DNA from 2 places in the Bacillus altaicus genome. Region 1 is predicted to be linked to the other one. Evidence: riboswitches for the same ligand, from Rfam matches in the RefSeq annotation. Region 1 holds a riboswitch; the other holds the start of a gene.
The links. A riboswitch is a leader RNA that binds a small molecule or an ion and turns the genes downstream of it on or off. The one in region 1 is predicted to bind S-adenosylmethionine.
Positions count from the first base shown of each region.

Region 1 (16,267 bases):
AAGACCCTGTCGATGATTTAGAGCGAAAGCGTAATGAAGTGATTTTTACAAAATATCAACATAATCGCAATCCTTTTATTGATCATCCTGAATGGGTAAATAAAATTTGGAACTAAGATTTTTAAAGAATTTTTAGTGGCATTATACTTTGACAGAAGGGATGGATCATTATGATCAATCCCTTCTTATATTTATGCTAGAATAAATGGTTTTCATAGGAGTGGAATAGATTATAATAAAGCTTTTTACTTAAAGCAATAGTTTCAAGTGGTAAGCTTTATTTTCCTTCATTTGTATATAGCGTTCACCGCACATGCAAATTATTGCAACATTAGACAGGGAAACGAAAAAAATCCAAGAATATGTAATATAAAAGGAAAAGAAAAGAGGGAAAGAGATGTGGAAAACTACGGATCTATGTGATGAATTTGAACAGGAATTACAAATATGTCGCCAGTCTTTTCAATCTTATGGGAAGAAAGAACAATTCTATGGGAAAATCGCAACAGTAAAAGTGAAGGATGATAATGTACTAGTAAAAGAGGGGTTACAAACACTGCCAGAAGGAACAGTATTAGTTGTTGATGGTGGAGCTTCTAAAAATTGTGCGTTACTTGGTGATAATTTAGCAGCTATTGCGGAAGAAAGAAACTTAGCAGGAATTATTGTAAATGGATATGTTCGTGATTCTATGGAGCTAAAAAATATTAATATTGGTATTTTAGCGTTAGGGACGATGCCAAATAGAAGTGTAAAAGAAGGAAAAGGAGAAAGAAATATTCCATTGCAATTTGGTGAAGTTGAATGGAAACCGAATGAATATGTTTATGTAGATGAAGATGGAATTATTGTTAGTGATAAAAGCTTACATAGTGAGGGATGACTTCTATTAATGGAAGGCTATTAAGCTATTATTCTTAGAAAATAAATCCGATAAAGCATGGACAAAATTCTTTGTCAATAGTAAAATAATACAGAAAATCAAAATTTGCAGAATGTATAGGTTTATCGTTTTACGATAAAGTGAAACTTTAATCAGTGGGGATTTTGTTCATCCCCACTGATTATTAGCCTTCACCAATCGGGCATTTACGGGCAGTTGATCCCCACCTAACTTCTTTGCTTTCGTTGAATTTGAGGTGGGGGTCTTACTGCTCGTTAATGCGGGTAGGAGGTGTTGTACATTTTTGTTCGACACTTACAAAAAGAGAGTGTCAACCGCATACCCTTAAAGGGTCTTTTTTTGTGTAAATGTTAGTAAAGGGAGGGGATTTTGGGATGGCAATGTTAAAGAAATGGCTGCTTACATCATTAATGGCAGTGGCACTTGTATTTGTTTCTTTTGCGAATACAGTACATATTACGTTTGCTGAAGGAAAGACAGCGAAACTTGCAATTATTGGTGAATCACAAAAAGGAATTATGTTATGTCCGAAAGAAGTTTCCATTGAAGATGGAGAAACAGCTTTTAGTTTGCTACAAAAAGTCATGGGTGACAAAGTAACATCTGAAAGTATGTCATTTGGAACGTATATAAAGGGCATCGATGGATTAATGGCCGGAGCAACGAGCGGTTGGTTGTATGATGTAAATGACAAATCTGCAGAAGTTGGGGCGGATAGTTATAAATTAGAGTCTGGGGATGTTGTTGCATTTCGTTACGTCGCAGACTGGAGCAATATGAGTCAAGAAACATTGCAACAAACGTTAGATAAATTTGGCACTTGTAAAACTGTAGAAGAGCCAAAGGTAGAGGAACCGAAACCAGAAGAACCGAAACCAGAAAAACCAGATGGTAAACCAGAGGAACCAAAACCAGAAGAGCCAAAAACAGAAAAGCCAGATGGTAAACCAGAAGAACCAAAACTAGAAGATAAAACAACAGAACAACCAAAGCAAGAGAAAGTCGAAATTCCAGCCGCACAATTAAACGAAGCGATTTCTAAAACGTCAGAAAAGATGTTACAAGATGGAATTGGTAGTGATTGGGTTGCGATTGGACTTGCTCGTTCAGGTGTAAATGTTCCACTTGAAACGAAAATAAACTATGTTAAGCCAGTAGCTGAAAAAGTTAAGAAGCGTTTAAATCGTTTTTCAGCAACAGATTTAGCTAGAACGATTATTATGATGAATGCAATGAATGTAGATCCTACAAAGGTAGAGGGACAAAATTTAGTACAAAATTTATTTGAATCAGATAAAGTGAATTCCGTTACAGGATACGCATTTACATTACTTGCATTAGATACAAAGAAATATGAGGTTCCGGCCGAAGCAAAATGGAATCGAGCTGCTTTAGTACAAGCACTTTTACAGTCACAGCATACAGACGGTGGCTGGACGTATGATAGTTCAAGTAGTAAAGAAAGTGCTAGTAACGTTGATGTAACAAGTATGGTATTAGCAGCATTAGCTCCTTATCAAGAACAACAAGACGTTAAGCCAGCTATTCAAAAAGCTGTGGATTACTTATACAAGCAGCAGTTAGGTAATGGTGGTTTTGCCGCTGATGGACAAGAGAATTCTAATAGTACTGCACAAGCAGTTATTGGACTATCGTTAGTTAAAGATGTAGATCACAATCGTCTTAATAAAGCAGTACAAAATTTAATGTCATATCAGCTTCCAAATGGTGAGTTCAAATGGTTACCAAGTGATCAAAAAGGTAGCGGACTGGCTACAGAGCAAGCATTTTTAGCTTTACTTCAGTTTAAAGATCTTGGAAAATCGATTTATGATTGGTCAAATGTAGTAGAGAATGAAATCGATACGAAACCAATTGTAGAACCAGAGCCAATTGTGGAACCAGAACCAACTGTAGAAGAAAAAGAGGTTGTAGAACAACCGAAACAACAAGAAGAGTTACAAAAACAACCAAAAGATGAAAATCTAAAAGTTGTTGTAGATAACGAACGAGTTAATAAAGAAACAAATAAGAATAAGAATCAATTACCACAAACAGGAGCATCTTCTCATAGTGCAGCTACAGAAGTAGGTATGGGTGTATTATGTATCGCTTCTGCATATGTATTATGGAGACGTAAAGCAGCTTAACAAAAATTAGGAGCAATCATTTGCTCCTAATTTTATTATAAAAGGTGAGGGCTAATAATGAGTGGAGATGAACAAAATCTCCACTCATTAAAGTTTCACTTTATTATGAAAGGTGAGGGACAGCATGAGTAAGATGAAATGGTTCATTTCTTTAGTTCTTTCATTGGGATTATTAGCCGGATGTGAAGAAACGGCTGTAAAACCTGAGAAGAAGGCCGAACCTAAGCAAGAAGAGCAAAAAGAAGTAGCGAAACAGGAAGCACAAAAAGATGTACCGAAACCGGAAGAGAAACAAGCTGAACCGGAACAGAAACCACAAGAAGAGCAGAAAGATAAACAAGAACAAAAAGTAGAAGAGAAACCGAAAGAAGAAAAAGCGCAGGAACAACCTGAAGTAAAGAAAGAAGAGAAACCAAAGGAACAGCCTGCTGTAAATAAACAACCGGAACAACAAAAAGTACAAGAAGAGAAACCTCAGCAACCGAAAGCACCAGAAGTAAAAGAAGAAGCAAAGGTTGTTAATCAGCCGAAAGAAACACCGAAGCAGGAGCAAAAGGAAGACCCGAATAAAGGGCAACAACAGGTAACTGTGCCGGCTCCACCACAGTCAAATCCAGAACCAAATCCAGAACCAAAGCCAAAACCAGATCCAGTACCAGTACCAAAACCGCAAGAAAAACAAGTTACTATCTCAGTAAAAGGAAATGAAGGGTACTTATTAGGTGCAAAAAAGGTTAATGTACAAGAAGGCGACACAGTGTATAGTGTGTTAAAGGGCACAGGATTAGATGTTGATGCAATGGGTTCTAAAGGAGATGTTTACGTAAAAGGTATTGAAAACTTATATGAAAAAGATGTAAATGATAATAGTGGATGGAAATATCGTGTGAACGGTGCATTTCCGAACCGTAGCGCAGGTGTAGTTACAGTTAAGCCTGGAGATAAAGTCGAGTGGGTGTATGTATACTAAATTAAGAAAGGATCTTCGGTAAAGGACTATGAAAATAAGCTTTTCTTCTTTACATCCTTTTGTGAATTTTTTCTATTATATTGGGGTGATGATACTATGTATGATGTGTCTTCATCCTCTTTTTTTAATTGGAGCGATTATACTAATAGTAATCTTAAATATAGTACAAGGAAATGGCGAGAAAATAAGAAACATGCTGCCGAGTACTATCGTATTCTTTCTAATGGTAATTTTATTTAATTCTTTATTAACACATAGAGGGGCGACTACGTTATTTTGGTTAGGAGATAGCCGGATTAAGCTTGAGGCTTGTATGTATGGACTTGTTATGGGATTATTATTAGTTGCAATTATGTTTACATTTGCTTCTTATAACGATATTATTTCGAGTCATAAATTTTTATATTTGTTTTCAAGAATTTCACCGAAAGTTGCATTGTTAACGATGATTACAGTGCGATTTGTTCCTTTGTTTATTAGGCGGTTAAAGAAAATTACACTCGTCCAAAAAACGAAAGGTGTACAATTAGATTCAGGTTCACTCATTGAGCGTATAAAAAATGGAATGAAATTACTGCAAGTGTTATTAGTTTGTTCGTTAGAAGATGCACTACAAACAGCAGATTCTATGCAAGCTCGTGGATTTGGTGTAACGAAGCGTACGACATATATTCGATATAGAATGGAAAGACGTGATTTGTACACACTAAGTTATTTAAGTATTCTATTTATAGCTTCATTCATATTTAGTTATTATGGCGGAGGGAAATTGATTATTTATCCGAAAGTGGAATCAATACTGTTCCAGCAATACGATGGAATGATGTTTTTCCTATTTATGATGTTTATTAGTTTACCAATTATGATGGAAGGAAGGGAATGGATATGGTGGCGCATGCAGAAATAAAGAATTTATCATTTATATATGCTGATGAAAATGAAGAAGCGTTACAGCATATTTCTCTTTCTGTTCAAAAAGGAGAATTTATAGTACTTGCTGGTGGTTCCGGCTCTGGGAAGACAACTTTATTGAAGCATTTCAAAAAGGAGTTACTTCCAATTGGCACGCGTTCTGGGCATACATATTATGATGGTGCTTTATTAGAAGATGTACCAGATTTATTATCTGCACAAGAAATTGGGATGGTATTTCAAAATCCAGAAAATCAGCTCGTAATGGATACAGTTATTCAAGAATTAGCATTCTCGTTAGAAAATATCGGGCTACCATCACATATTATTCAAAAAAGAATAGCGGAACTTATTAGCTTTTTAGGATTTCAAGATTTGTTACATCAATCTGTTCATACTTTATCTGGTGGTCAAAAACAACTAGTAAATTTAGCAGCAGTATTAGTCATGCAGCCGAAGCTACTATTACTGGATGAACCGACAGCGCAGCTAGATCCGATTGCTGCGAAAGAGTTTTTAGGATTGTTAAAACGTATTAATGAAGAACTTGGAATTACGATAGTTTTAAGTGAACATCGTTTAGATGAAGTGATGTCGCTAGCGACTCGTGTCGTTTGTATGAATAACGGGAAAATTGTTTACGATGATATTCCTAAAAGTGTGATAGCGAACATGTGGGAAGTAGAAAAGTTCCGTCCATTCATTCCGCAAATTCCAAGATTGTTTTTAGAGTGGAATGTAGAAGATATTCCATTTACAGTGCGCGAAGCGCAAATGAAAATGAATGATTTTTCAGCGATATCATATAGGAATGGGCAAGTAGAACAATGTGAAAAGCAAGAAGTAGTTTTAAGTGCAGAACATATATCTTTTCAATATGAAAAAAATAGTCCACTTATTTTACGAGATTTAACAGTGAACATCGAAAAGGGAAAATGGACAGCTCTAGTTGGGAAAAACGGAACTGGGAAGTCTACACTGTTAACGATTTTAGCAGGATTACAAAAAGCTAGAAGAGGTAAGGTAAAGTGGAATGGAAAAGTGATACATAAAATTGATTCGAAAGAACGATTTAAAAGTATAGGGTACGTATCGCAACATCCGTACTATCATTTTACATTTGATACAGTATGGGAAGAGGTTTATGAGCGTGCCCATGAATTATATGGCGAAGAGGGAAAAGTAATAGCAGAAGAAATGTTGAAAAAGTTCTGGTTAGATTCACTTAAAGAGCGCCATCCACATGATTGTAGCGGCGGAGAGCAACAATTACTCGCATTATGTACAACGTTATTATCAAAGCCAACTTTATTATTACTGGATGAGCCGACAAAGGGACTCGATCCATGGAAAAAGGAAAGAATAGGAGAGCTATTTAAACAGTTGCAAAAAGAAGGTACAACAATTGTAATGGCAACGCATGATATTGAGTTTGCAGCGAAATACGTTGATCAATGTATGATGTTATTTGACGGGAAAGTTATTATGAATGATGCACCGAAAGAGTTCTTTAGTGGTAACTTCTTTTATACAACATCTATTAACCGATTCATCCGTAGAGAGTTGCCATTTGCATTAACGTGGGAGGATGTGTACGAAGCGTGTCCAAACGATATGTTGCATTTATAATATTTGTTTTTGCCGTTGTAATATGTACACTACTCTTTACGACTCTTATTATGGACGGGTATTACATGGTAAGTAGTTTGTTTTTATTAGCTATCATTATGTTACCTTTCTATGTCCGTTTTGAAAGGAAGGCGTTTGTTTCACGTGAAATTGTTATCGTTGCTGTGTTAGCGGCGATTGCAGCGGTTAGCCGGGTACCATTTTCTATTTTACCGAGTGTACAACCGACTTCTTTTGTCATTATCGTTTCTGCAATTGTTTTTGGGAGTGAAACTGGCTTTATGATTGGGGCAACGGCGGCTATTGTATCTAACATTTTTTTAGGACAAGGTCCGTGGACTCCGTGGCAAATGTTCTCTTGGGGCATGATCGGGTTTATAGCAGGATTACTCCGAAATACATTTTTGATGAAAAAACTATGGGGACGACTCATATATGGATTTGTCGTTGGATTTCTATTTGGCTGGATTATGAACTTTTGGGGACTTCTTGGCTTTATACAGGAAGCAACGTGGGAAACAGTTATTGCTTACTATGTCGCAAGTTTTTCATTCGATCTTAGTCACGCGATATCGAATGTTATTTTCCTTCTGTTATTTAGCACGTCATGGATTACGATCCTCACAAGATTTAAAAAGAAATACGGTATATTAGATGAGCATAACGTGACATAGAAAAGCATACTCATATAAGGTAGGGTCGCGACTTACATATTCGTTTGCCTCTTTCATGCTTCTTACATATTGTAAGGAGCATTTTTTATTGTCAAAAAATAGATTCAATATATATCCGTTATTATATGAAATTATTTGTATAATAGTAGGTGAGAACTATTTTCAAGAGGGAGGTGTATAGTTAATGACGTTAGTTATTCCGAAGCAACATGGAGCATGGGCGATGCTTGTCATACCATTTCTATTAAGTGTATTACTTGGTAAACCTACTTTTTATCATATTCCACTGTTTTTAGCCTGGTTCTTTATCTATCTAGCTACTTATCCATTTCTTATGTACATAAGGCAAAGACGAAAAAAAGAATTTCTACACGCTGCAATTGTTTATTTTAGCATTGCATTCGTATTTGGGATGATTTCTTTATTATATGAATGGCGAATTCTTTTATTCGCAGTATTAATGATTCCATTGTTTATTGTAAATATGTATTACGCTCGTCAAAAAAATGAACGAGCATTACTAAATGACATTTGCGCGATTATAGTGTTCTGTATGGGTGGTTTAATAAGTTATTATTTCTCAATGAAATTTATTGATAGAACAGCATTATTCATTGCGCTTATTTCATTTCTATATTTTTTAGGAAGTACGTTTTATGTGAAAACGATGATTCGTGAAAAAAACAATTCGAAGTATCGTTTTATATGTTGGGGATATCATATTGTATTGACGGTAATTGTATTTGCTATAAATCCATGGTGTTCACTCATATTTGTACCAAGTGTAATTCGGGCCATTATGTTGTATGGCAAAAAGATTTCTATATTAAAAGTAGGGATTTTAGAAATTGTTAATTCTGTATATTTTTTAATAATAACGGTAATAATGATGAAGTATGCCATTTAGAAAAACTTCCCATCTTTTGATGGGAAGTTTTCATTCTTGTTCTAAAATATGAACGGTATAATCGCATCTTTGTAATGCTTGTTCTACAGCGTAAAGGGATTGTTCAATACGTGCACGATTAAAATCTTCTTCAACAGTTTGTAATGCATCTTCTAAACAATGTTTCGCTTCTTGTAATGATTGAAAAGAATCTTGTACGTATCCACGAGCATTCTTTTTCAACGTAGTAGCCTCCTTTTGTACATCTTTTTGTAGTATGAACAATAAAGAAGAAAATATAATTTTTATATTTATTTGACAATTATAATAAAATTACGTATAGTTAAATTTAAAGTGAATATTTTCTTATCCAGAGAGGTGGAGGGACTGGCCCGATGAAACCCAGCAACCGCGATGCAGGTGCTAATTCCAGCAGAACATATTTGTTCTGGGAGATAAGACGAAGATATACGTAACTTCTTCTTATCGGAGAGGTTTTTTTGTTGCAAAAAAACCGATTACGAAAACATATAATAAGAAGAAAGGGGTTGCGAAGTACTGTGACACTCGAAAAATACGTAAAACTGCGTAGTACAGTTTATGAATATATGATAGAGCAAGATAAGCCAATATCATTGTTAGATATTCAAGAACATATCGTTTCGCATCATGAAGGAAAATTCACTAAAAAAATGTTACATCAATTTTATTTATCAAGACTATTAGATGAACTCAAACTGGATGGGAAAATTACTTTAGCTGATGATGAATATCGCTATGCTGAAAAAGGGGTATTTTATAAAGCGGGAAAAGGGAGCTAGGCTCTCTTTTTGTCTTGAAATAACGAAGTATGTAGAGTAAAAGACTGCTAAAGCAGCCTGATACAAGGGAATGGGTGTTGAGTGTGTAGTGTCAAAGATTGAATGTGCCTGAAAGAGGCACTTCATATCGGCTGCAAATGAAAAGAGACACCTTCGCCGAATAGGTGTCAGTCGTTTTGTCACGTAGACTCGCTACTTGACAGTTATTAGAATAACATGCAGTATTTTGGAAGTCAAAAGGGAATTAAAGGAAGAGGTGTTGTGATGTATGCGTACTTATTAAAAGATATAACGAAATCGATTCCAAAGTACATTATAGATAGAGGATATGAATATTATGAAGAGGGACATGTAGAAGATGTTGAAATACACGACAAGAAAGTATTTGCTTTCGTTACTGGAAATGCAGGAAACTATGAAGTGATTATTGATCTTGAAGATTTTACAGAAAGTAGCTGCGAGTGTCCTTATGAAAATTATTGTAAACATATGGCGGCAGTTGTGTATGATATTCAAGGTGCTGGTGAGAGTACGGTTAAAGAGAAACTGAACGGTTTAGAAAAAGAAGAGTTACTAACAGTATTAAATCGTTTGTTACAAAGTTCGAAAAATGTGCGAATTGTAGAGAAGATGTTAAAGAAGGGGAAACTTTAACTAAAGAAGGAGTTGTTTTGTAGTGAACGTACTAATTATATACGCTCATCCTAATCCTTCAAGCTTAAACGGGGCGATTTTAGAGCATGTGCAAAAAGGACTTGGGGAAACAAATCATTCTGTTACAATACTTGATTTGTATAGAGAACAATTTGATCCAGTGCTTGTATTTAATGAAGAGAAAAAAAGACGTGATTTATTACATGAAGAAGAGACGGAGCGATATAGAGAATTAGTGCAGAAGGCGGATATTCTTCTTTTCATATATCCGATATGGTGGTGGGGCATGCCTGCTATTTTAAAAGGATTTATCGATCGTATTTTTGTAGCTGGATTTGCTTATAAATATGAGGGATCATTACCGAAAGGCTTATTGAAAGGAAAGAAGGCGTGGGTTATTAATACGTTAGACTCACCGTTATGGTACGTGGCCCTATTATATCGATCAGCAGATTGGATTATGATGAAACGAGGGGTTTTACGTTTTTGTGGTATTCGCGATATAAAACGGTCAGTTTTTCAATCTGTGAAAACGAGTAAACTAGAGAAGCGTGAAAAATGGCTATTACAAATAGAAGAAAAGGCTCGTACATTATGAATGAAATCGATCGTATTATAAAGTGTTGCAATTATGATGACGAACTTTTTCGTACGTATATTAAGTGTTTAGTCCAATTGAAGAAGTGTAGTGAAACGTTAAAACAAATTCAAATACAATTAAGAAATGATTATTTAATAAGAGGGATTTGTGAAAGAGAAGTTGATGAGGTGATTAGGGGAAGTAAAGAATATGAAACATATTTTCTTCCTAAAGTATTGCAGTGGAATTTCCTTAAGAACAATCCTCATATGATTGAAAAAGTGTGTGAAGATTTGTTTACATATGAAGCATTAAATCATGCCGAGATAGAGTGGAGAAAGGTAATAAGCTGTATAGATAACGAATGATTTATTATATAAAAAAGCTAGTATAAAACTAGCTTTTCGTTTAAATAAATAAGAAACATAGACTAATGATAAATCCTGCATATAGTAAGTTAACAACACAAAATCCCATAATATCACGAGCGCTTAAACCAGCTATCGCTAATGCGGGTAGTGCCCAGAAAGGTTGAATTAAATTTGTCCAAGCATCGCCCCATGCAATTGCCATCGCTGTTTTCGCAGCAGGTACACCAAGTTCAGCGCCAGCTGGAATCATAATTGGTGCTTGCACTGCCCATTGACCGCCTCCAGATGGAACGAAAATATTTACAATGCCAGCACTTAAAAATGTAAAGAGCGGGAATGTGGTTTCATTTGAAATACTAATAAAGAAAGTAGAAATAGCTCCTCCAAGCGAAAGCCCTTCACTATTTACTCCAATCATCATCCCCATAATTCCAGCATAGAACGGAAACTGAAGTAAAATGCCTGAAGCACTCTTAGTTGAGTCAGAGAAAGCGCGAATATATTGAATCGGAGTACGGTGGAAAATAAGACCGGCAATTAATAACATAAAAATAACGATATCAAGTGTAAGGTTAAAGCCTTTCGTACTAAAATAGTTAAAAATATAAATAAGACCTAATAATCCGATGCAAAGTGTAATAAACATACTATTTTCCATTTTTTCAGCGAATGTTTTTTGCTCTACTTCTTGAGCGGCAGCCTCTTCATGGAACACGCTAGGGTCTACAGTAATTGTATGTTTTTCATCTGGATGCATTGCTCGGTTAATAAGAGGCATCGTAACGAGAAAGATAAGAACTGGAACGAGAGCGTATGGTGAGAATAACGTTTCTGTTATTGGAATCGCTTCTTTAATACTTCCAGCTGTCGTTTTGATTAACGTTTCGCCGCCTGTTGCTAATGTAAGAGGGATAGAAGCAGAGAGACCGGCATGCCAAATGAGAAATCCGGAGTAAGAAGAAGCAATTGCTAACCTATAATCTAATCCTTCTAACTGTCTTGCGACTTCTTTTGCATATAAAACAGATACAACAATACCAAATCCCCAGTTTACGTATGCTCCTAGTAAACTTACGATTGAAATTGCAATAATACCTTGTCCATTTGTTTTCGGTAGTTTCGCTGCTTTCGTTAATCCTTTTTTAATAAGAGGAGCGTTTGCTAATGCAGATCCTGTCACGAGTACAAGAGCCATTTGCATAGAAAAGGCAAGAAGTCCCCAAATGCCATTGCCCCAATGCGTAATCATTTCAACGGGTGTTTGGTGCGTTGCAAACATGCCGAAGAAGATAACGAAAACAGTTAATAAGCATGATAAAATAAACGGTTCTGGTAAGAAGCGTTGTACTAAGGCAACACATCCATTTGTAAATGAACGAAACAAAATAAATCAACCTCCTTATGTATGTTTATTACAATATTCGAGGTTGTTTGAGTAATATCCTTTAATATATAGAAAATTCAGATAACAAAGAGTGGTTGTCGTAATTTATTGATAGATCGATATTATTAATAAATGGATAGGCTTATACTAAGTTGGATAGATTAAAAAAGTGCACCTCCGATTGTTAGACTGTGTCTAATAATCGGAGGTGCACTTCAAAGGAGGCAACTTTTTTTATTGAACTAAAGCACTCGTTAGCTTAATAGCAAATGATTACAACGGGCTATTTCTCCCAAAGTTCGATCAATCGACCTTCAGGATCTTTAATCCAAATAAACTTTCCAAATTCACTAATCTCTTCTTTCTTTTCAAGAGGTACACCAATTTGTTCAAGATGCTGAATAGTCTCGTTTAGATTATGTACTTGGAAATTTAACATCACTTGTTGTTCTGTAGGAAAATAACTGTCATTCTCGGCAAAGAAAGAAAAGATAGTCTCAGTTCCTAATTCGGGTTTAATCACAGTCCCATTCCAATTTTCTATTTCAATCTTCAACACCTCACTGTACCATTTTTTTATAACATCAAGATTCTTAGTTCTCCAAAATATTCCTCCGAAACCTTTTATCATTGTATTTAACTCCTATCTATCTTTAAATTTTTAATGACATAAGTTCAACCTTCAATAAAACGCAGTGCACAACGGGAATGGTGATCGGTTAGATCTTTTGCAAATTGTTGATTCGGAAATCCTCTGTGAAGCAATCTCAACCCGCCTGAAGTTAAGGATATATGATGATGGAATCGATAGAATAACATCCTGTTGGGGTCGAGAGTATCATTCTTTAAATATCGATAATAATCCCCAAATCGAAACTGCAAAAAACTGTGCTCATGCTCAATATCAAAGAACTCGGCTCCTTCGATATCAATCAAATAAGGTTCTAGTTTGTCATTAATTAATACATGATCAGGGCCGAGTTCCCCATGTATAAATCCATAACGACTTCTTGGTTCGATTTTTGATTCAAGCTCGTACAATGTATCGAGTAGATTGCTATGACTAGCCCGGATGCTGTCAATATGTTGGCATGCGTAATCTAAATCTTTTTTTGCATTCTTCATTTGCAAGTGATGACATTTTTCCGTGTTGATCCCACTTTGATTCGCTCTCCCATGAGTAAGTCTCTCGTTGGCATGCATGTCTGCCAGCATATCTCCTATCCGCTGAAACACTTTATCTTTAACATATGAATCGGAATGTTGAAAATAAACTTCTGCCTTTTGTCCACTTACATATTCAACGAGAGCATAATCATAAGGATAACGGTTTCTTTCCTTATTCAGATCATATAGAAGGGGAGTTTGAATTCCTTGTTGGATTAAATACTTGTTATTTAATTCAAATAAATCACTACTATAGGATTGCTCATGTATATCTCCGTTCGCTATTTCTTCTTGAAAATAATTCATGGTAAGATCCCAAACATACAGAACGCAGGAAAATCCATTGCTGCAGTCAATCTTATAGACTACCTTTTGTGCACCGCCATGCATTTTCGTTACACTAGAAACCAAATAACTGGTACCAAAGACTTTTTGCATATACTCCTGTAAATCAGATTGATCAAGGTGACAAATGATTCTCAATGAATAACACCCCTTTTTTTAGGTTTTGCTGTCAATCAAACTATATAAAAAATCTAACCAAAAGTATAGATTGTTTATTTATAATTTGTTATGATGTTAAATTGGGTCTGGAAAAATAGTCATATAAAAACCGGTTGGAGCTCCAATGGTTTTTTTGATGAAATCATTCTTACTTCTCAAATACCTCGCCACACAAAAACTTAAAATGAATGAATCTATACGATTTTCAATCCTTCTTCTTTTCACTAACTTTACCATTATTTTTAATTGAGTATTACTGCCCCATCAGTTTAAGTGAAAACCTTCATAATCTTAATGATCTATTCAAACTTGAATAATCTAATTGCCTGAAAACGTTCCTCAACAATCTGGCCCTTTAGTGGAGTAACTTTATTACTACTCAGCAGTTCCTTAATCCGCCCTTCAGTTCAGATCTTCTTTTCACTATAAAAACATCTCTTTAGATAAACAGATCCAAAGGGACAAAACATCGCGTCTTTTTTATAAACACCGTGACTTTATTTAAAAGCGATATTAAAAATATTCTTCAAATCCTGGAAGCATATGTTTGCCGCAAACAAAAAGAACCATAAGCTAGCCGTTTTGGCAAAATTATGGTTCTTATCACAAAGTAAAAGCCATGTGCGATCTTTTAAATATCGTACAGTATTACGAAGTTTCGCTAATTTTAGTTTCTGTATGAGTGTTAGTAGCAATTTTTTTCTTAATCTTAAAGTGATAGTAGGTGTAGCAAAAGATGATAAATGGTACAGTGCAATAGATTCCTAGTCTTTGACTTGGGATAAAGATAAGACTTATTAATATAATGCCATACAATCCAAAACCAAGAATTGGTACAAGTGGATAAAGTGGAGTTTTAAATTTTAAGTCTTCTAATTTTCCACCTTCGGCTAAATAATGTTTACGGAAAAAGAATTGAGAAACACAAATTGACATCCAAACAATAATTGTAATGACTCCAGAAATTGAAATCAGCCATAAGTAAACCGTTTCAGCAGCTACAACGCTTGTCAAAAGAGAAAAGGCAGAAATAGCTATCGTCAAGAGTAAAGCGTTTAGAGGTATCCCTCGTGATGATAATTTCTTTAAAAAGGCTGGAGCCATATCATTTTTTGATAATGACCAAAGCATTCGAGTTGCGGCGTACAGTCCTGAGTTTGCGACAGAAAGAACAGCAGTAAGAATAACAAAGTTCATAATATCAGCTGCATATGGAATACCTATATTATCAAATACAGCAACAAACGGACTCTTTGTTAATCCTGCCTCTTCCCAAGGAATTAAAGCCACGAGAACAAAGATTGCTAAGACGAAGAAAAACATCGTGCGCCATATTATATTTCTAATAGAACGAGGTAAAGTCTTTGCTGGATCTTCACTTTCACCTGCTGCGATTCCAACAAGTTCTGTACCTTGGAAGGAATAATTGACTGTAACCATTGTTAATAAGATAGCGGCAAGTCCATTTGGGAATAAACCACCATGATTTACGAAATTTGAAAGAAGCGGAGCGGGTTCGTTTCCTTTTAAATCAATAAAACCGAACATAGCAGCGCCGCCAAGAATAATGAAAGCAATAATGGCAGATACTTTTATACTTGAAAACCAAAATTCTGTTTCTGCATAACTACGAGCGGATAATGCGTTAATAGTGAATATTGTAACACCAAATATTAAACACCAAACCCAGACAGGAATATCAGGAAACCATCGCTGCATTGTAATACCAGCAGTTGTAAATTCAAGACCAGTCGTATTCGCCCAGCTTAGCCAATACAACCATCCGATAGTAAACCCAGTTGCGGGATTGATGAACTTAGTCGCATATTCCTGGAAGGAACCTGAAACTGGCATTGCTACAGCAAGCTCACCAAGACATAGCATAACGAGATACATTAATAATCCACCGGCCATAAAGGCAAGTACGGATCCACCAGGTCCAGCTTGACTTATAATAAAACCAGATCCGTTAAATAACCCCGTTCCAATCACACCACCGAGTGCAATCATGAATAAATGTCTACCTTTCATCGTGCGCTTTAATTCATTGTTTGTGTCGTTTACTTGCGTCATTGTTTTCCTCACTTTCATAATTGGTAGTATGATAATTGATGTTTTTCCGTATTATGGAATGTATTCCGTGATGTGAAATCTTGTTCTAATTTTCAGATAATTAAAAAGAAAAGTCAATATTTTTTTGTTTGCGTTTTCATTTTTTGATAGTGTTATATCTTTATTGTTAGAAAATTAAATAAATTAATTGATTTCAGTTTGAATTTTTGTTAAATTGATAGTTAATTAGGATAAACATACTACAAGTAAAGTTGAGGCGAGTTATGGTACAGTCTATTGATCGAGCGATAGGTATTATTAAGCTACTGAATTCTACAAATGAAAAAGAGTATTGGGCTATTTCTGATATAGCTGATAGAACACATCTCCCGGTTAGTACAGTACATAGGTTATTGAACTCTTTAATGGAGCATGGATTAGTTACGCAAATTTCAGAAACAAAACAGTACAAGATTGGACCAATGTGGATGGAAATAGGATTACGTCAATTGGAGAAGGTAGACTACAGATCTGTTGCAAGAGAAGTGATGAAGCGTTTGGCCTCTGAAGTTGAAGAAAGTGTTTATTTGAACATTCCAAATGGAACAC
Region 1 is NZ_CM143394.1:2,388,914-2,405,180, forward strand. It holds gene ACE38F_RS12475 (endonuclease I family protein) at 1-116, shown strand, start outside; gene rraA (ribonuclease E activity regulator RraA) at 398-883, shown strand; gene ACE38F_RS12485 (DUF4430 domain-containing protein) at 1,279-3,054, shown strand; gene ACE38F_RS12490 (DUF4430 domain-containing protein) at 3,179-4,024, shown strand; gene ACE38F_RS12495 (energy-coupling factor transporter transmembrane component T) at 4,053-4,931, shown strand; gene ACE38F_RS12500 (ABC transporter ATP-binding protein) at 4,904-6,565, shown strand; gene ACE38F_RS12505 (ECF transporter S component) at 6,538-7,239, shown strand; gene ACE38F_RS12510 (YwiC-like family protein) at 7,424-8,146, shown strand; gene ACE38F_RS12515 (hypothetical protein) at 8,177-8,368, opposite strand; SAM riboswitch class I at 8,489-8,587, shown strand; gene ACE38F_RS12520 (hypothetical protein) at 8,626-8,946, shown strand; gene ACE38F_RS12525 (SWIM zinc finger family protein) at 9,211-9,600, shown strand; gene ACE38F_RS12530 (NAD(P)H-dependent oxidoreductase) at 9,623-10,198, shown strand; gene ACE38F_RS12535 (group-specific protein) at 10,195-10,548, shown strand; gene ACE38F_RS12540 (short-chain fatty acid transporter) at 10,589-11,935, opposite strand; gene ACE38F_RS12545 (VOC family protein) at 12,219-12,566, opposite strand; gene ACE38F_RS12550 (phosphotransferase) at 12,611-13,540, opposite strand; gene ACE38F_RS12555 (amino acid permease) at 14,255-15,679, opposite strand; gene ACE38F_RS12560 (IclR family transcriptional regulator) at 15,943-16,267, shown strand, end outside.

Region 2 (16,267 bases), 1.6 Mb from region 1:
CTTTGGGAATATTATAGACGTGCAAAAACAGTTGAATTGATTACAGAATACGCCCGAATTTATAAACATTATGGACGCATTAATTTAGAAGGAAATGCTTTCCCTCTCCCGATTCGCAGTGACCATAGCTATCGTAGTACTTTTGGTGCTGGTAGAAGTTTTGGCGGCAGGAGAATTCATGAAGGAACCGATATTTTTGCTGGATATGGCGTACCAGTACGATCAACTTGCTATGGCGTTATTGAAACAAAAGGATGGAATCGTCTTGGTGGATGGCGCATTGGTATTCGTGACCTTCATAATAATTACCACTATTACGCTCATTTAGGCGGGTTCTCTAAAGAAATACAGCTCGGACAAATTGTCGAACCAGGAAAAGTAATCGGATTTGTCGGTAGTACTGGTTATGGTCCTCCTGGTACAGCTGGAAAATTCCCGCCTCACTTACATTTCGGCATGTATAAAGACAATGGCTATACCGAATGGGCTTTCGATCCATACATGCATTTAAGCCTTTGGGAACGAAAAGAACGAGCAAATACAAAACGATAACCGTAGCGAATTGCTACGGTTATTTTTTATATTCACTAACTACCCGTTTTCTTTTTATCTGGTACAACAACTCCGCCATTTCCGTAATAAGTAGGCACTTCACCTTGAACGATGCGCGTCGCAATCGGAATGTTTTGCTTCACTTTAATTTCTTTCGTGCGTAACGGAATCATAACTTGTAACGTCACTTCCACTTCCATAATAATTTTGATCGCCGTATTATTAATCCCTTGCGGCTCAACTAGCTGTTTAATATCCGTATTCACATGACCAATTGGCGTAAAATTAATCGGAATATCTGGTCCTATATTACCAAGAAGCGCATTATCAGTTATGCGCCCAAAAGGAACTGACATAGATACCCCATTCTCTTCAAAAATACCAAGTGCTTTCGTATCCCCTTTTTCTACTTGCTGTAAATATTTCTCTATGTATGCAGTAGTCGATGTTAATATTTCATTTACTTGTTTTGTATTTAAATCAATTGTAGATACTTTCCCGTTCTTATCCGTTTGTACTTTCATTAATGAATCTACATCAAACCCTTCATTAATTCGGTCTTTTACCGCTTTCGTCATAACTGCTGTTGCCATTTTATGCGTCTCTGTTTCCCCATACTTAATTAACGTTGGCTGAATACTTTTATTTACAATCCATAAACCTTGAACTACCATTACGATAAAAATAATAAACGAAATAAGCAGTATATACCGAAAGGAAATCGGTCCCCTTCGAAACCGCGAATTTTTCGAACGAAATATGCTCATAAGAAAACCCTCCTTCTTATATTATTTCTATGCAAGAAGGAGGGACGATATATGCTTATCTCATTTTTAATAGTGCATCTTTTCCGATTGTGCCGGCCGGAATGCCTAAAGCTTCGGCTTCAATCGTTACTGATTCCAGCGGTGCTTCAAGAAGTTGTTCAATCGTTCTTACACCAACCGCACGGCCAGCAATAATTCCTCGATCGCCTAACTTCTCATTTAAAAGACCTACATCTAGAGCACCGCACATAATATATCCTTTATCGCTCATTACAGCTAGCAAATTTGTCTTCGGAAGTTTTACGCTAACAGCAATGAACGTATAGTTATCAATTATAATTGGCTCTACATTAACCATAGTTCACACTCCTCTCTTTCTTATCTTTATGACAAGAGAAAAATGAGTGTTACAAGTTAACTAGCCTATAGTTTGACTGAAGATGTATAAGTTATCAACATGTCTGTTAACACATCTCTAAGTAATTCCGGCATATAATATTGTTTGTCAGAAAGTGTGGATAGCTCTGGGTATAAGTATCCGAATGTAAACATATCAATCGTTCCTACCGTATATATCCGGTCTAATTCCAGCGATTCGCCGTTAATCAATACATCTTCTAGTAAAATTTTATTCCCTGGAATCGTATCTGGAATCACTTCCAACCCATCGTAAATCATTTTCCCCATTACTTTTCCGCGAAATCCGAATCCTTTCACCTCAAGATTCTCCATATTCGGACGGCGCGCTTTCAAAATAACTTCTCTTAACGTTTTCCCTGGTACTTTTAACAGACATGGATTAATTGGATGTGGACAAATTCGATGAATATCTCCGCGCGTCACAACACCTTCATTTAATCCATCAAGAAGTACACCAGCGTTCACCATTCCAATATCCGCATTACACCACTCTTTAAGTGCGCTTGCCAACATATGAGAAAACGTCGTCTCCTTAAACCAATCAACTGGTAATGATTCTTTTAAGTGAGCGACAGGCTCAGCCATTATCTGTTTACTTTCTTCCTTTAGCATTTCAATTGTGGATAACGGCTCGCTATAAGCACCTAACCGTTCTGTCTTAATCGCTCTACCGTCTTTTTTCACCAGTCTCTTCGTCTCTTTATCCACAGTAAGCTGAACATGTCCAACGTAATGTCCCCACTTTTCACAACAGCAAAGCAAAGTATTATCCACAAGAACGCCACGCTCAAATAAATGATGCGTATGTGCCCCTAAAATAACATCTATATCATAATGCTCAGCCATATACTCATCCATACTTTTTCCAAGATGAGAAAGTACAACCATAATATGAGCTGTATCCTTAACTTCTTCTAAAATAGACTCTAAATGGATGATTGGATCTTCAATATGCCAATCAAGCATTTCATAAAACTCTGGATAAGCTACCGTTAATCCAATAAAGGCAATCGTAATCCCATCTGTCGTTGTATGTAATTTATAAGGCTGCGCCCACGCTGGACGTACACCTTCTTTTTCAAATAAATTCGCTACGAGCACCTCAAACCCAGCATCATCATATAGACGATTCAAATGCTCTTTCGCCAATGTAATTCCTTCATTATTTCCGATCGTTACATAATCATATAACGCCTCATTTAAAAGCTTCGTATTCCCAAGTCCATTTGTCGCTTCCGAAATACTATGAAAACGATCCACATGATCGCCAATATCCACAGTTAAAACAGTCTCTCCCGCTTCCTGTCTTCGCTTTTTCTCCCCTAGTACAAACCGAGAAATTTGCGGCCAATTTTCAAAATGACTATGTATATCGTTTGTATGATAAAGGTGGATGATCGTTTCTTTATTTATATTCAGAGAAAAAACCTCCTCTCAGTTCCTTACTGCCATTTACGCTACACGTACGCAATAATCCTGTAAATACTTTTCGTCTTTTCTTGCTATTCTACATTGTACTCGTATTATAAGAAAAAGCAAAAGATTGCCCTTTTATTATGGAAAACTTTATATTACTTTTTCTAATCTGTTGATTAGTTTGAGGGGGATTTTTTTGAGAGGTTTAGCGAGCAATGCGGCGGATTTGTCAGTATCTTTGTCTTACCACTAGTCAATCTCTTTTCATATAAAATGTTGAGGGGGTATATGAGGAATTTCTTTTGTCTTACTTTGTCGATAAATCGATATTCCTTGTCGAAACGCCGATATATTGAAATAATCGCTGATATATTCCGAGTTGTGGCCGATATATTTGAATAATCGCTGATATATCCAACTGAACACCCACCTGGGTATCCCCCAACGGCAATTGCACACAACATAAAAAAGCGCCCTGCTATGCAGGGCACTTCCTTCATATATTATCCAGTTCCAGCGGCTAGAATATTCGGTGGCTTCGCTTCTTCCTCACATTCTGGACGAGCCGCTTCCACTTTTAAATATGTCCAGCTTCGCCTCCTAGACCCTCATGTCTAAGAACCTTCCGCACCAGAAGATAAAAAGCATCTTCTGTGCGAAAGAACCTTAGCCAACGAGTCTGAACAGTCGGCTCCGCATTTCTATTTAACCGATAGAACCTTCCATCTCAAACTTGATTAGGCGGTTCATTTCAACTGCGTATTCCATTGGAAGTTCGCGAGTGAATGGCTCGATGAAGCCCATTACGATCATTTCTGTAGCTTCTTGCTCAGAAATACCGCGGCTCATTAGGTAGAATAATTGTTCTTCTGATACTTTAGACACTTTCGCTTCGTGCTCAAGTGAAACGTAATCGTTTTTGATTTCGTTATAAGGAATTGTATCAGATGTAGATTGGTTATCCATGATTAACGTGTCACACTCGATGTTAGAACGAGAGTTTTTCGCTTTTGGTCCGAATTGTACGATACCACGGTAAGTTACTTTACCACCATGCTTCGCAATCGATTTAGAAACGATTGTTGAAGATGTGTTTGGTGCTAAGTGAATCATTTTCGCACCAGCATCTTGGTGTTGGCCTTTACCAGCAATCGCGATAGATAATGTTAAACCACGAGCGCCTTCGCCTTTTAAGATAACTGCTGGGTATTTCATCGTTAATTTAGATCCGATGTTACCGTCAATCCATTCCATCGTTGCGTTTTCTTCACAAACCGCACGTTTTGTAACTAGGTTGTATACGTTGTTCGCCCAGTTTTGGATTGTTGTATAACGGCAATATGCATCTTTCTTAATGATGATTTCTACTACCGCACTATGAAGTGAGTTAGTTGTGTAAACAGGTGCTGTACAACCTTCTACGTAGTGTACGTGTGCGCCTTCGTCTACGATGATAAGCGTACGCTCGAATTGTCCCATATTTTCAGAGTTAATACGGAAATACGCTTGAAGTGGTGTATCAACTTTAATACCTTTTGGAACGTAGATGAATGATCCACCAGACCAAACTGCAGAGTTTAATGCAGAGAATTTGTTGTCTGTTGGTGGGATTGTTTTTCCGAAATGCTCGCGGAAAATATCTTCGTTCTCTTTTAATGCGCTATCTGTATCTTTGAATACGACTCCTAGAGCTTCTAGGTCTTCTTTCATGTTGTGGTATACAACTTCAGATTCGTACTGTGCAGATACACCAGCTAAATATTTTTGCTCAGCTTCAGGAATACCTAATTTATCAAATGTCGCTTTAATTTCCTCAGGTACTTCATCCCAAGACTTCTCAGATTTCTCAGATGGTTTTACGTAGTACGTAATTTCATCGAAATCTAAGTCGTTTAAGTCGCCGCCCCATTGTGGCATTGGCATTTCATAGAACTTATCCAGTGATTTTAAACGGAAGTCTAACATCCACTGTGGTTCTTCTTTCATACGTGAAATCTCTTCAACGATCTCTTTTGTTAAACCGCGTCCAGCACGGAAAATCGAAACGTCTTTATCCTTGAAACCATATTTATAATCGCCGATATCTGGCAGTTGCTTCGCCATGTTGGTGTGTCCCTCCTTATATAACCTCGTTTTTAGGAACCTTTAACATTACTTATCTTCGTTTAAGCCCTTTTCTAACGCTTTCCACGCTAATGTTGCACATTTAATACGTGCCGGGAACTTGCATACGCCTTGTAATGCTTCAATATCTCCTAAATCAATGCTGTCATCGTACTCTTTTCCTAGCATCATGTCAGAGAAAATTTTAGAAAGCTTAAGAGCCTCTTCAATTTTCTTTCCTTTTACTGCTTGTGTCATCATTGAAGCTGAAGACATTGAAATTGAACATCCTTCGCCTTCAAACTTCGCTTCTTGTACAATACCCTCTTCTACTTTCATCGTAAGTTGAATACGATCGCCGCAAGTTGGATTGTTCAAGTTAACGGTAACACTATCTTCTAACACGCCATGGTTACGAGGATTTTTGTAATGATCCATAATAACTTGACGATATAACGTATCTAAATTATTAAATGACATTTGTGAAATACTCCTTTGTCTTGATTAGCGATTCAACAAATGTATCAATTTCTTCTTTTGTATTATATAAATAGAAGCTCGCACGTGCTGTAGAAGAAGCTTTCAGCCACTTCATAAGCGGTTGTGCACAGTGATGTCCTGCGCGAACCGCAATGCCTTCTACATCTAATACAGTTGCTACATCGTGAGGATGTACGTCATCAATATTAAATGTAACTAGACCAGCGCGATGCTTTGGACCATAAATTGTAACGCCATCTACTTCTGATAGTCTCTCTAAAGCGTATTGCGCTAATTCATGTTCATGCTTTTCAATATTATGAAGACCGATTTCTTCTAGGAAATCAATTGCCGCACCAAGTCCGATTGCATTACCGATAATCGGTGTACCTGCTTCGAACTTCCACGGAAGCTCTTTCCAAGTAGACTCTTGTAAGTCTACGAAATCAATCATTTCACCACCAAATTCAATTGGTTCCATATTGTTTAGCAATTCTTTCTTACCATATAATACGCCGACACCTGTTGGCCCGCACATCTTATGAGCAGATAATGCGTAGAAATCACAGTTTAAATCTTGTACATCCACTTTCATATGAGGTGCACTTTGTGCTCCATCAACGATCATGATTGCACCGTTTTCGTGTGCGATTGCTCCGATTTCTTTTACAGGGTTAATCGTTCCAAGTACGTTAGAAACGTGCATAATAGAAACGATTTTTGTATTCGGTGTAACTGTTTGACGAACATCTTCTAAAGAAATTGTACCGTCTAGTTGAAGCGGAAGGTATTTTAAAGTTGCGCCAGTTTTCTTCGCAACTTGTTGCCACGGAATGATGTTACTATGGTGCTCCATGTAAGAGATGACGATTTCATCGCCTTCTTTTACATTATCAAGACCATAGCTAGCTGCTACTGTATTTAATGCAGTTGTCGTTCCGCGCGTGAAAATAATCTCTTCCATTGATTTCGCATTAATAAACTTGCGAACTTTCTCACGTGCACCTTCATACGCGTCGGTAGCTTTCGTACCGAGCGTATGAACACCGCGATGCACGTTAGAATTATATTCTTTATAATAACGTTCTAACGTTTCAATGACTTGAATTGGTTTTTGAGAAGTTGCTGCACTATCGAAATAAACAAGTTGTTTGCCGTTAACTTTTTGATCAAGAATTGGAAACTGTTTGCGTATTTCATGAATATTCATTAGCGAACTTTCCTTTCAATTACCTCAACAAGCTGTGCTTTTACTCCTTCAATTGGAAGCTCATTTACTACAGGTGCTAAGAATCCATGGATGACTAAACGTTCTGCTTCGCGTTTTGGAATCCCACGGCTCATCAAGTAGTATAATTGGTATGGATCTACGCGGCCTACTGAAGCTGCGTGACCTGCCATTACATCATCTTCATCGATTAAAAGAATTGGGTTTGCATCACCGCGAGCTTTCTCGTCTAACATAAGAACGCGAGAAGATTGTTGTGCATTTGATTTAGATGCACCATGTTCAATCTTACCAATTCCATTAAAGATAGATGTTGCACTATCTTTTTGTACTCCGTGTTTTAAAATCCAACCTTCAGAGTGTTTACCGAAGTGAACAACTTTAGTTGTAAAGTTTTGTGTTTGGTTACCACGGCCAATTGTTACTGTTTTTGTATCAGCATATGATCCGTCGCCCATTAAGTTCGTAACGTTCTCTGAGATTGTATTTCCGTCATTCATAAGGCCTAGAGCCCAATCAATACGGCCGTCGCGTCCAACAATACCACGGCGGTTAACGTAAGTTGTTACGTCTTTTGCTAATAGATCAACCGCACCGAATTTCACTTGTGCGCCTTGTTCCACGATTACTTCTGCTACGATATTTGCAATACCTTTAGCATTTTCATTTGCAACGTAGTTTTCTACATATGTTGCAGTACTGTTCGCATCAGCTACGAATAATACGTGGTTATATACGTTAGCTTCTTCGCCGTCTACTAAGAATACAGCTTGAAGTGGAGTTTCAAGAACAACGTTTTTCGGAACATATACGAATGCACCGCCGTTGATTAATGCAGCATGAAGTGCAGTTAGACGATGCTCGTCTACTTTCACGCCGTCTTTCATTAAGTACTTTTGTACTAGTTCAGCATGCTCTGTTGCAGCTGTTACGATGTCTGTAAAAATAACACCTTTTTCTTTCGCTTCGTCTGCTAAAGAAACGAACGCAGTTGTACCAGCACGTTGTACTAATACGCTGTTATTTTCATCGATTAAGTTTTTCACTGCTTCTGGAAGCTCTGTTAAAGAACTTACAGGCTCTTGCTTAGCAGCGTCGCCTTTTCCGATAAAGTCCCATTTTTCAATTTTCGTTTTATCAGGCGTTGGCATTGGAAGTTCAATTGCTTGTGCAAGAGCTTGTAAGCGGAACTCAGTCAACCAAGCAGCTTCGTTTACTTCGCTTGCGCGCTGACGGATTGTTTCTTGATCGAAAGGTAATGTACCGATTGTCATGTTTATGCTCCTCTCTTACGCTTCTTGCTCTGCTGTTTCGTCTTCAATACCTAATTCTTTTTTAATCCAGTCGTAACCTTCAGCTTCTAGACGTTGTGCAAGCTCAGGGCCACCAGATTTAACGATACGACCGTTCATCATAACGTGAACGAAGTCTGGAGTGATGTAGTTTAATAAACGTTGGTAATGCGTAATCATTAGGCAACCGAACTCTTCGCCGCGCATTTGGTTAATACCTTTAGATACAACTTTTAATGCATCGATATCAAGACCTGAGTCGATTTCATCTAAGATTGCAATTTTTGGCTCGATCATCATTAATTGAAGAATCTCATTACGTTTTTTCTCACCGCCAGAGAAACCTTCGTTTAAGTAACGTTGTGCCATTTCTGGATCCATTTCTAGGAATTCCATGTTTTTATCTAATGTACGGATAAATTTCATAAGAGAAATTTCTTCGCCTTCTTCACGACGTGCATTAATTGCAGAACGTAAGAAGTCAGCGTTTGTTACTCCGCTAATTTCACTTGGATATTGCATTGCTAAGAATAGACCTGCTAGTGCGCGCTCGTCTACTTCCATTTCTAATACATCTTCACCGTCGATGATGATGCTACCTTCTGTTACTTCATACTTTGGGTGACCCATAATCGCAGAAGATAAAGTTGATTTACCTGTTCCGTTAGGTCCCATAATTGCGTGGATTTCTCCACCTTTTACTTCAAGGTTTACACCTTTTAAAATTTCTTTACCGTCGATTGATACGTGTAAGTCTTTAACCGTTAATGTAGAACCAGCCATCTCAATACCTCCATTAATCCTCTATATACATTTTAAAAATTCCTAAAACGTTCATATTCTCATTTTATTCTCATTCTAATCTTATAGCAAATAAAATGATATCGCAAACACTAAGAAAATGTAACAATTTTTTCACAAATGTATATAAGTATTTCCTTTACATCCTCTTATGATACACCTTTCTTCTTATATATATAAAGAAAAAAGGACTGGGTTATTCCCAGCCCTTTCCAGCACCTATTCGTTCACAGGAAGTACAGCACCTTTATATTCTTTGTTAATAAAATCTTGAATTTCTTTTGAATGTAGCACTTCTACTAGCTCTTTAATTTCTTTTTTCTTCTCGTCACCTTTACGAACTGCGATAATATTTGCGTAAGGAGAGTCTGATCCTTCAATTGCGATTGCATCCTTTGTTGGATTTAATTTCGCATCAATTGCGTAGTTTGAATTAATAAATAAAGCATCACCTTCATTGTTTTCGTACAGCTTCGGTGAAAGTCCAGGTTCTACATCTGTTTTAAACTTTAAATTTTTCGGGTTTTCTACAACATCTTTTACTGTCGCTTTAACAACATCTACACCGTCTTTTAATTTAATAACGCCGCCTTTTTGCAACAACGCTAACATACGGCCACGCTCAGCTACGTTATTACTCATAATAACCGTTCCTCCATCTGGAAGATCTTTCAAGCTTTTACATTTCTTAGAATAAATGCCCATTGGCTCTAAATGAATTTTTCCTGCGTTTACAATTTTATATCCTTTTTCTTGAATTTCTTTATCTAAATAAGGGATATGTTGAAAATAATTTGCATCGATTTCTTTATCCGCTAACGCTTTATTCGGTAACACATAGTCCTGGAATTTTTTAATCTCTAATTTAATACCTTTTTTCTCTAATATCGGTTGTGCTTTCTCTAAAATAACAGCGTGCGGCACGTTAGAAGCACCAACAACAAGCTTATTCTCCTCTTTCCCCCCGCAGGCGGCTAATGTAAATACAGACAGTGCTGTAACAACTGACAGTATAATCTTTTTCATATGATGTCCCCTTCTCCCCTATAGTTATGTAGTTAGAAAAAAGAGCCGGCATACACCAGCCCTTCTTCAAACGATTATTCTTTTACAGGAACAACTGCCCCTTTATATTCTTTATTAATAAAATCTTCAATTTCTTTAGAATGCAGCACTTCTACAAGAGCTTTAATCTCTTTTTTATCTTTATCGCCTTTACGAACTGCTACGATGTTAGCATATGGAGAATCACTACCTTCAATTGCAATTGCATCCTTTTCTGGGTTTAATTTCGCATCAATTGCATAGTTAGAATTAATTAGAACTGCATCGCCTTCTTTATTGTTATACACTTGTGGTAATAAACCCGGCTCAATATCCGTTTTGAACTTTAAATTTTTCGGATTATCTGCAATATCTTTCGGAGTCGCTTTAACTGGATCTACTCCGTCTTTAATTTTTAAAACGCCTTCTTTTTGTAAAATTGCTAAACCACGTCCATGATCAGCAACAGAATTACTCATAATAATTGTCGCCCCGTCTGGAAGTTCTTTTAAGCTTTTATATTTTTGAGAGTACACGCCAATTGGTTCTAAATGAATTTTCCCCGCTATTTCAAAATCATATTTTTTATCTTTAATTTCTTTTTCCAAATACGGAATGTGCTGGAAGTAGTTTGCATCTAATTCTTTATCCGCTAACGCTTTATTCGGTAACACGTAGTCCTGGAATTTTTTAATTTCTAACTCAATTCCTTTTTTCTCAAGTAATGGCTTTGCCTTTTCTAAAATAACCGCATGAGGTACGTTAGAAGCACCAACAACTAGTTTCTTTTCATCTTTATCTTTCCCACCACAAGCAGCTAGACCAAAAATTGAAGTTGTAATAAGTGCTGTAAGTAATAATTTTTTCATTTGAAATACCCTCCTGTTTTTCATTATCTTTTATCTATTCGAGTCGTTAAACTATCACCAATCCACTGAATGAGAAATACAACTAGTAATACACAAATTGTCGCAACGATTGTTACATCGTTATTTCCTCGCTGGAACCCTTCTAAATAAGCAAGTGTTCCAAGGCCACCAGCACCAACAACACCTGCCATTGCCGTATAGCCTACTAAAGCAATTGTCGTTACCGTAATACCAGATACTAATGCCGGTAACGCTTCTGGAATTAATACTTTCAAAATGATTGTGCTTGTTTTTGCTCCCATTGCTTTTGAAGCTTCAATTACACCTTTATCAATTTCACGAAGTGCGATTTCAACCATTCTCGCGTAAAATGGTGCCGCTCCAATAATTAAAGCTGGCAGCGCTGCACTCGCTCCGAGAATTGTTCCAAGAAGAATCTTTGTGAATGGGATTAATAAAATAATTAAAATGATGAACGGTATAGAACGGAAAATGTTTACGAACGCTCCAATCACCGTATTAATCGCTTTATTTTCCCATAAATTATCTTTCGCTGTCATAAAGAGTAATAGTCCTAAAATAAGTCCTAAAACAAATGTGGCAAGCGCTGCGATTGCCGTCATATATAACGTTTCACCAGTTGCTTCTAACATTTGATTCCAATCAACATTTGCGATTAACTTATCCATGTGCAATCACCTCCAGCTCTACTTGATCTTGATGAATTCCTTCTATTGCTTGCTGGATCGCTGTTTCTTCACCATTTAAATGAACGACTAAACTTCCGTAAGAGCCGTTATTCGTTTGTGCGATATTTCCTTGCAAAATGCTAACTTCTATATCACCACGCTGCATTAACCTTTGAAGTACCGGCCTTTCTACCGCTTCACCGACAAACTGCAAACGAATTACTTTTCCATCTGGATACTTTTCTATTAAACTTTCAATCGTTTCATTCGTATCTTCAGAATCAGTTAACTGCTGTACAAATCGTTTTGTAATGTCTTGCTGTGGATTACGGAATACGTCAAGTACTGGACCCGTTTCTACGATCTTCCCTCTCTCCATTACAGCAACACGATTACAAATTTTGCGAATAACGTGCATCTCATGTGTAATCAATACAATGGTTAAGCCGAGACGCTTATTAATATCTAATAATAAATCTAAAATTTGATCCGTTGTTTCTGGATCAAGAGCTGACGTTGCTTCATCACATAAAAGTACTTGTGGATTATTTGCTAACGCTCTTGCTATCCCGACGCGCTGCTTTTGTCCACCACTTAGCTGAGATGGGTACGCGTCTCCTCTTCCCTCTAATCCAACAAGATGAATTAACTCATCGACACGTTTTCTTCTCTCCGCCTTATCGACACCTGCAATTTCAAGTGGGAATGCGATATTTTCACGCACAGTTCGTGACCAAAGTAAGTTGAAATGCTGAAAAATCATTCCGATTTCTTGTCTTGCCTTACGAAGTTCATTTCCAGTAATCGCTGAAATCACACGATTCGCAATTGTAATTTGGCCAGAAGTTGGTTTCTCTAACTGATTAAATAATCTGATTAACGAACTTTTCCCAGCACCACTATATCCGATAACACCAAATATTTCGCCTTTCTCTATTTGTAAGTTGGCGTTATCTACAGCAGTGACATCACCGCTTTTTGCCTTATATATTTTCTTTACATTTTCTAATAAGATCATGATGCTCACCCCTCTTTTGCTTGGACAGACTCCGCATTTTTTTATTTTTGATACGTGTAGTCCATCGTTATAGCTCCTCTTATTATTTGAATATCCTCCGCATTCAAACAACAAAAAACCTTTCCGCTTCTAGAGAAGCAGAAAGGTTTATATGCGTATATAACAACATTATCCCTCTCTCTCATCTCTCAAAGCATTTGCTTTGCAGGAATTGGCACCATTTCAACATAAGTTGACGGTTGCCGGGCTTCACAGGGCACAGTCCCTCCACCTCTCTTAATAAGAGAAATCAGATTAAATTTTCGTCTGATTTAAAATTTATGAAATTGTCTATATTTTATGAATTGAATTGTATCAATATCCACACGCCGTGTCAACAGAAATTTCCGCAAAAAAAGAAACTTCAGAATTTTAAGCCCCGACTGACATCGGTTTACATATATGAAACATCGATTCAACTAATAACATCGTTCGATACGTTCCAGAATATTGTACCCGTCCATCACTCATTAACGTTTGCAACCTCATATTTCCAGTCACTAATTTTTGTACATCCTCTTCCTCTAAACAAACGATTTGTTCCGTTCCTCTCGCCTCTTTCAAAAGTTCTATATAATCTCTTGAAATTTGTAACGAACAGCATTCATCTCCAAAACGAAAATTAACAGTTCTTTCTCCTTGCCTTAAAAGCGGTTCTAAATGATATTGACCATTAGCGTAATTTACAAATGATTGAAGCAAAGAATATAATTTCATCCTAAACCACATCCCTCATATCACTTTCTATTACATACCATTCCCTCTTATTAAAGAGCAATCCTGTTACTTTCGCTCGACAAATACTGTATCTATCACGCATGTCGACATATTTCCCAAGAAATATGTCGAGGCGGCAAAAACTTTGCCGCCTACTTTAATTCCGTATATAAATATTCAACCGAATGAAATGCATATATTTTCTTCATCAGTGTCCCATTTTCAAAAACAAGTAAACACGGTACACTTTCTATCCCATACTCTTTCGCTAAATGCGGGGCATAATTTAAATCTAACATCCCAATTTTCAAATCTTCAATCGTCATCTCGACGACCGTTAACATCTTCTTTGCTAACTGGCATGTTCCACACATTGGTGTATACACATATAACACTGTTTTTTCTTCATTTCCTATTAGGTCTGTAGCTTCGGCACCTGTCCAATCAATCACTTCTATCATTCCTTACCGTAAATATTCTGTATAAACGTCAATGTCAGCTCCCCATAATACATTTGCTAAATGTGAAGAAGGTGCAGTCGCCACCTCGCGATACGAGCGATCAATATAAATATGCTCTGCTTGCGGAAATTCTTTTCGGAATTGTTTCCTTAACTTTTCTCCTGCATCATCAGCATCCACTAGCACATATACGTCCTTATCAAAAAGTTGATCAATGAGCTCATCCATTTTCGACAAACCAATTGTACCATTTGTACAAACAATTTCCACTGGTTCACGAATAATAGATTCAATCTTTCTTCTATCCGATTTACCTTCTACAATAATGACTTTTTCCACATAAATCATATGTCATCACCCGATCACCATATACTATACAACCTTTAACTTAGTATATAGTATATTCGTTATTTTCATGTTGTTTCCTGTTTATTTTTGCAAAAGAAAAGCAGAAGCGGCTCGTTCAGAACAAGAGGGCATTGGAACTCCTGAACTAGAGGCGCTCTTTGCCTCAAGTGAAGGAGTGAAATGACCGACTGTTCTAGCCGCTGGAGGTGGACAATGAAAAGCGCAAGCGGCTCGCTCAGATTGTGAGGGGGATGGAGCTTCTGACGTAGAGGCGCTTTTTGCCTCGCAGGAAGACGCGAAGCCACCGAACAATCTAGCCGCTGGAGCTGGATCATAACGAAAAGCGGAACCGACTGTTTAGCCCTGTTGGCTAAGGTTCTTTCGTACAGAAGAGGCCTTTTGTCTTCTCGTACGGAAGGTTCTTAGACATGAAGGGCTAGGAGGTGGCTAAATCGGCATAAATCCTCAACGAAAAACGTTCTCCTATATAATAATTAATATATATGTTTTTAAATTCATTATGTACACAACATAAAAAAGGACAGCACAAAGGCTGTCCTTTTTCTTCGACTATAATTAGTCTTGGTTTGTCATTTCTGCATATTTTTCTGCAGTTAATAACTTCTCAACTTGGCTTGCATCAGAAAGTTCAACTTTAACCATCCATGCACCCTCGTATGGAGATTCGTTAACTAGTTCTGGTTGGTCACTTAATTCTTCGTTTACTGCTACAACTTTACCACTTACAGGTGCGTATAATTCAGAAACTGTTTTAACAGATTCTACGCTTCCGAATGGCTCGTCAGCTTGGATTGTTGCACCTACTTCAGGAAGTTCAACGAATACGATATCGCCTAACTCACCTTGTGCAAAATGAGTAATACCGATAACAACCGCATTACCTTCTGTTTTTACCCATTCGTGTTCTTCAGAGTAACGTAAATTATTTGGAATGCTCATGACTGTACCTCCAGTGAATGTATTAATTATGTAAAAATACCTTATTGGTATTTTTTCCACGCACTTTCAAACTGCTCTTCGTTAAAACCAAGTGTTACACTCGTTCCATCTGTTACAATTGGACGTTTAATTAACATGCCATCAGATGCTAAAAGCTCGTACATTTCGTCTTCGCTTGCATCCTTTAACTTATCTTTTAAACCAAGTTCGCGGTAACGCATTCCACTTGTATTAAAGAATTTTTTTAATGGTAATTCACTTTTCTCATGTAAATTACGTAAATCTTCTTTTGACGGTGGATTTTCAACAATATGAATCATCTCATATGCTACATCGTTTGCCTCAAACCATTTCTTTGCTTTTTGACATGTGCCACACTTTGGATATGAATAAAATGTTACTGTCATAAATTCACCTACTTTTTTACTAACCTTTACCTTTATCATATAGAAAACATTTTATTATTTCAAACGATTATTCGCTAAACTTTTACTTATTTCGTGATAATTTTTAATAATCCTGCTAATTTTTCTTATTTTTCCGCCATTTATTAAGAAAAAATAAATATATAATTTTTTTAAAACTTTTTTCTCATTCCATGCCGAACATATATCTTAAACAAACGTTTGATTAATTTCATATTTTTCTACATCAGCCTTTGGAATACGTAGATTCTTTCATACCGAACATATACCTTAAACAAACGTTTGATTAATTTCATATTTTTCTACATCCACCGTTGAAAAATATGACTTTTCCCATACCGAACATACCTCTTAAACAAACGTTTGATTAATCTCATGTTTTTCTATATCACCGTTGGAAAACATGATTTTCTATACCGAACATATATCTTAAACAAACGTTTACCCCGCATTAACGGGCAGTAAGACTCCCACCTCGAAATTCGGCGAATGCGAGGAAGTTAGGTGGGAGATAACTGCCCGTAAAAGCCCGATTGGTGAAGGCTAATAATCAGTGGGGGATGGACAAAACCCCCACTGATTAAAGTTTCACTTTATTTTAAAAATAAGAAGCCCTTTTACAGGCTCCTTCATCATCG
Region 2 is NZ_CM143394.1:781,676-797,942, reverse strand. It holds gene ACE38F_RS04015 (M23 family metallopeptidase) at 1-552, shown strand, start outside; gene yunB (sporulation protein YunB) at 588-1,319, opposite strand; gene ACE38F_RS04005 (YunC family protein) at 1,375-1,677, opposite strand; gene ACE38F_RS04000 (bifunctional metallophosphatase/5'-nucleotidase) at 1,743-3,134, opposite strand; gene sufB (Fe-S cluster assembly protein SufB) at 3,861-5,258, opposite strand; gene sufU (Fe-S cluster assembly sulfur transfer protein SufU) at 5,307-5,738, opposite strand; gene sufS (cysteine desulfurase SufS) at 5,728-6,948, opposite strand; gene sufD (Fe-S cluster assembly protein SufD) at 6,948-8,240, opposite strand; gene sufC (Fe-S cluster assembly ATPase SufC) at 8,256-9,041, opposite strand; gene metQ (methionine ABC transporter substrate-binding lipoprotein MetQ) at 9,279-10,085, opposite strand; gene metQ (methionine ABC transporter substrate-binding lipoprotein MetQ) at 10,160-10,972, opposite strand; gene ACE38F_RS03960 (methionine ABC transporter permease) at 10,996-11,661, opposite strand; gene ACE38F_RS03955 (methionine ABC transporter ATP-binding protein) at 11,654-12,679, opposite strand; SAM riboswitch class I at 12,858-12,965, opposite strand; gene ACE38F_RS03950 (hypothetical protein) at 13,091-13,435, opposite strand; gene ACE38F_RS03945 (thioredoxin family protein) at 13,588-13,896, opposite strand; gene ACE38F_RS03940 (toprim domain-containing protein) at 13,900-14,244, opposite strand; gene gcvH (glycine cleavage system protein GcvH) at 14,821-15,204, opposite strand; gene ACE38F_RS03930 (arsenate reductase family protein) at 15,246-15,611, opposite strand; gene ACE38F_RS03925 (hypothetical protein) at 16,262-16,267, opposite strand, start outside.
Region 2: it holds a riboswitch for S-adenosylmethionine, as region 1 does, so the genes downstream of both, ACE38F_RS03955 (methionine ABC transporter ATP-binding protein) here and ACE38F_RS12520 (hypothetical protein) in region 1, are expected to answer to the same signal.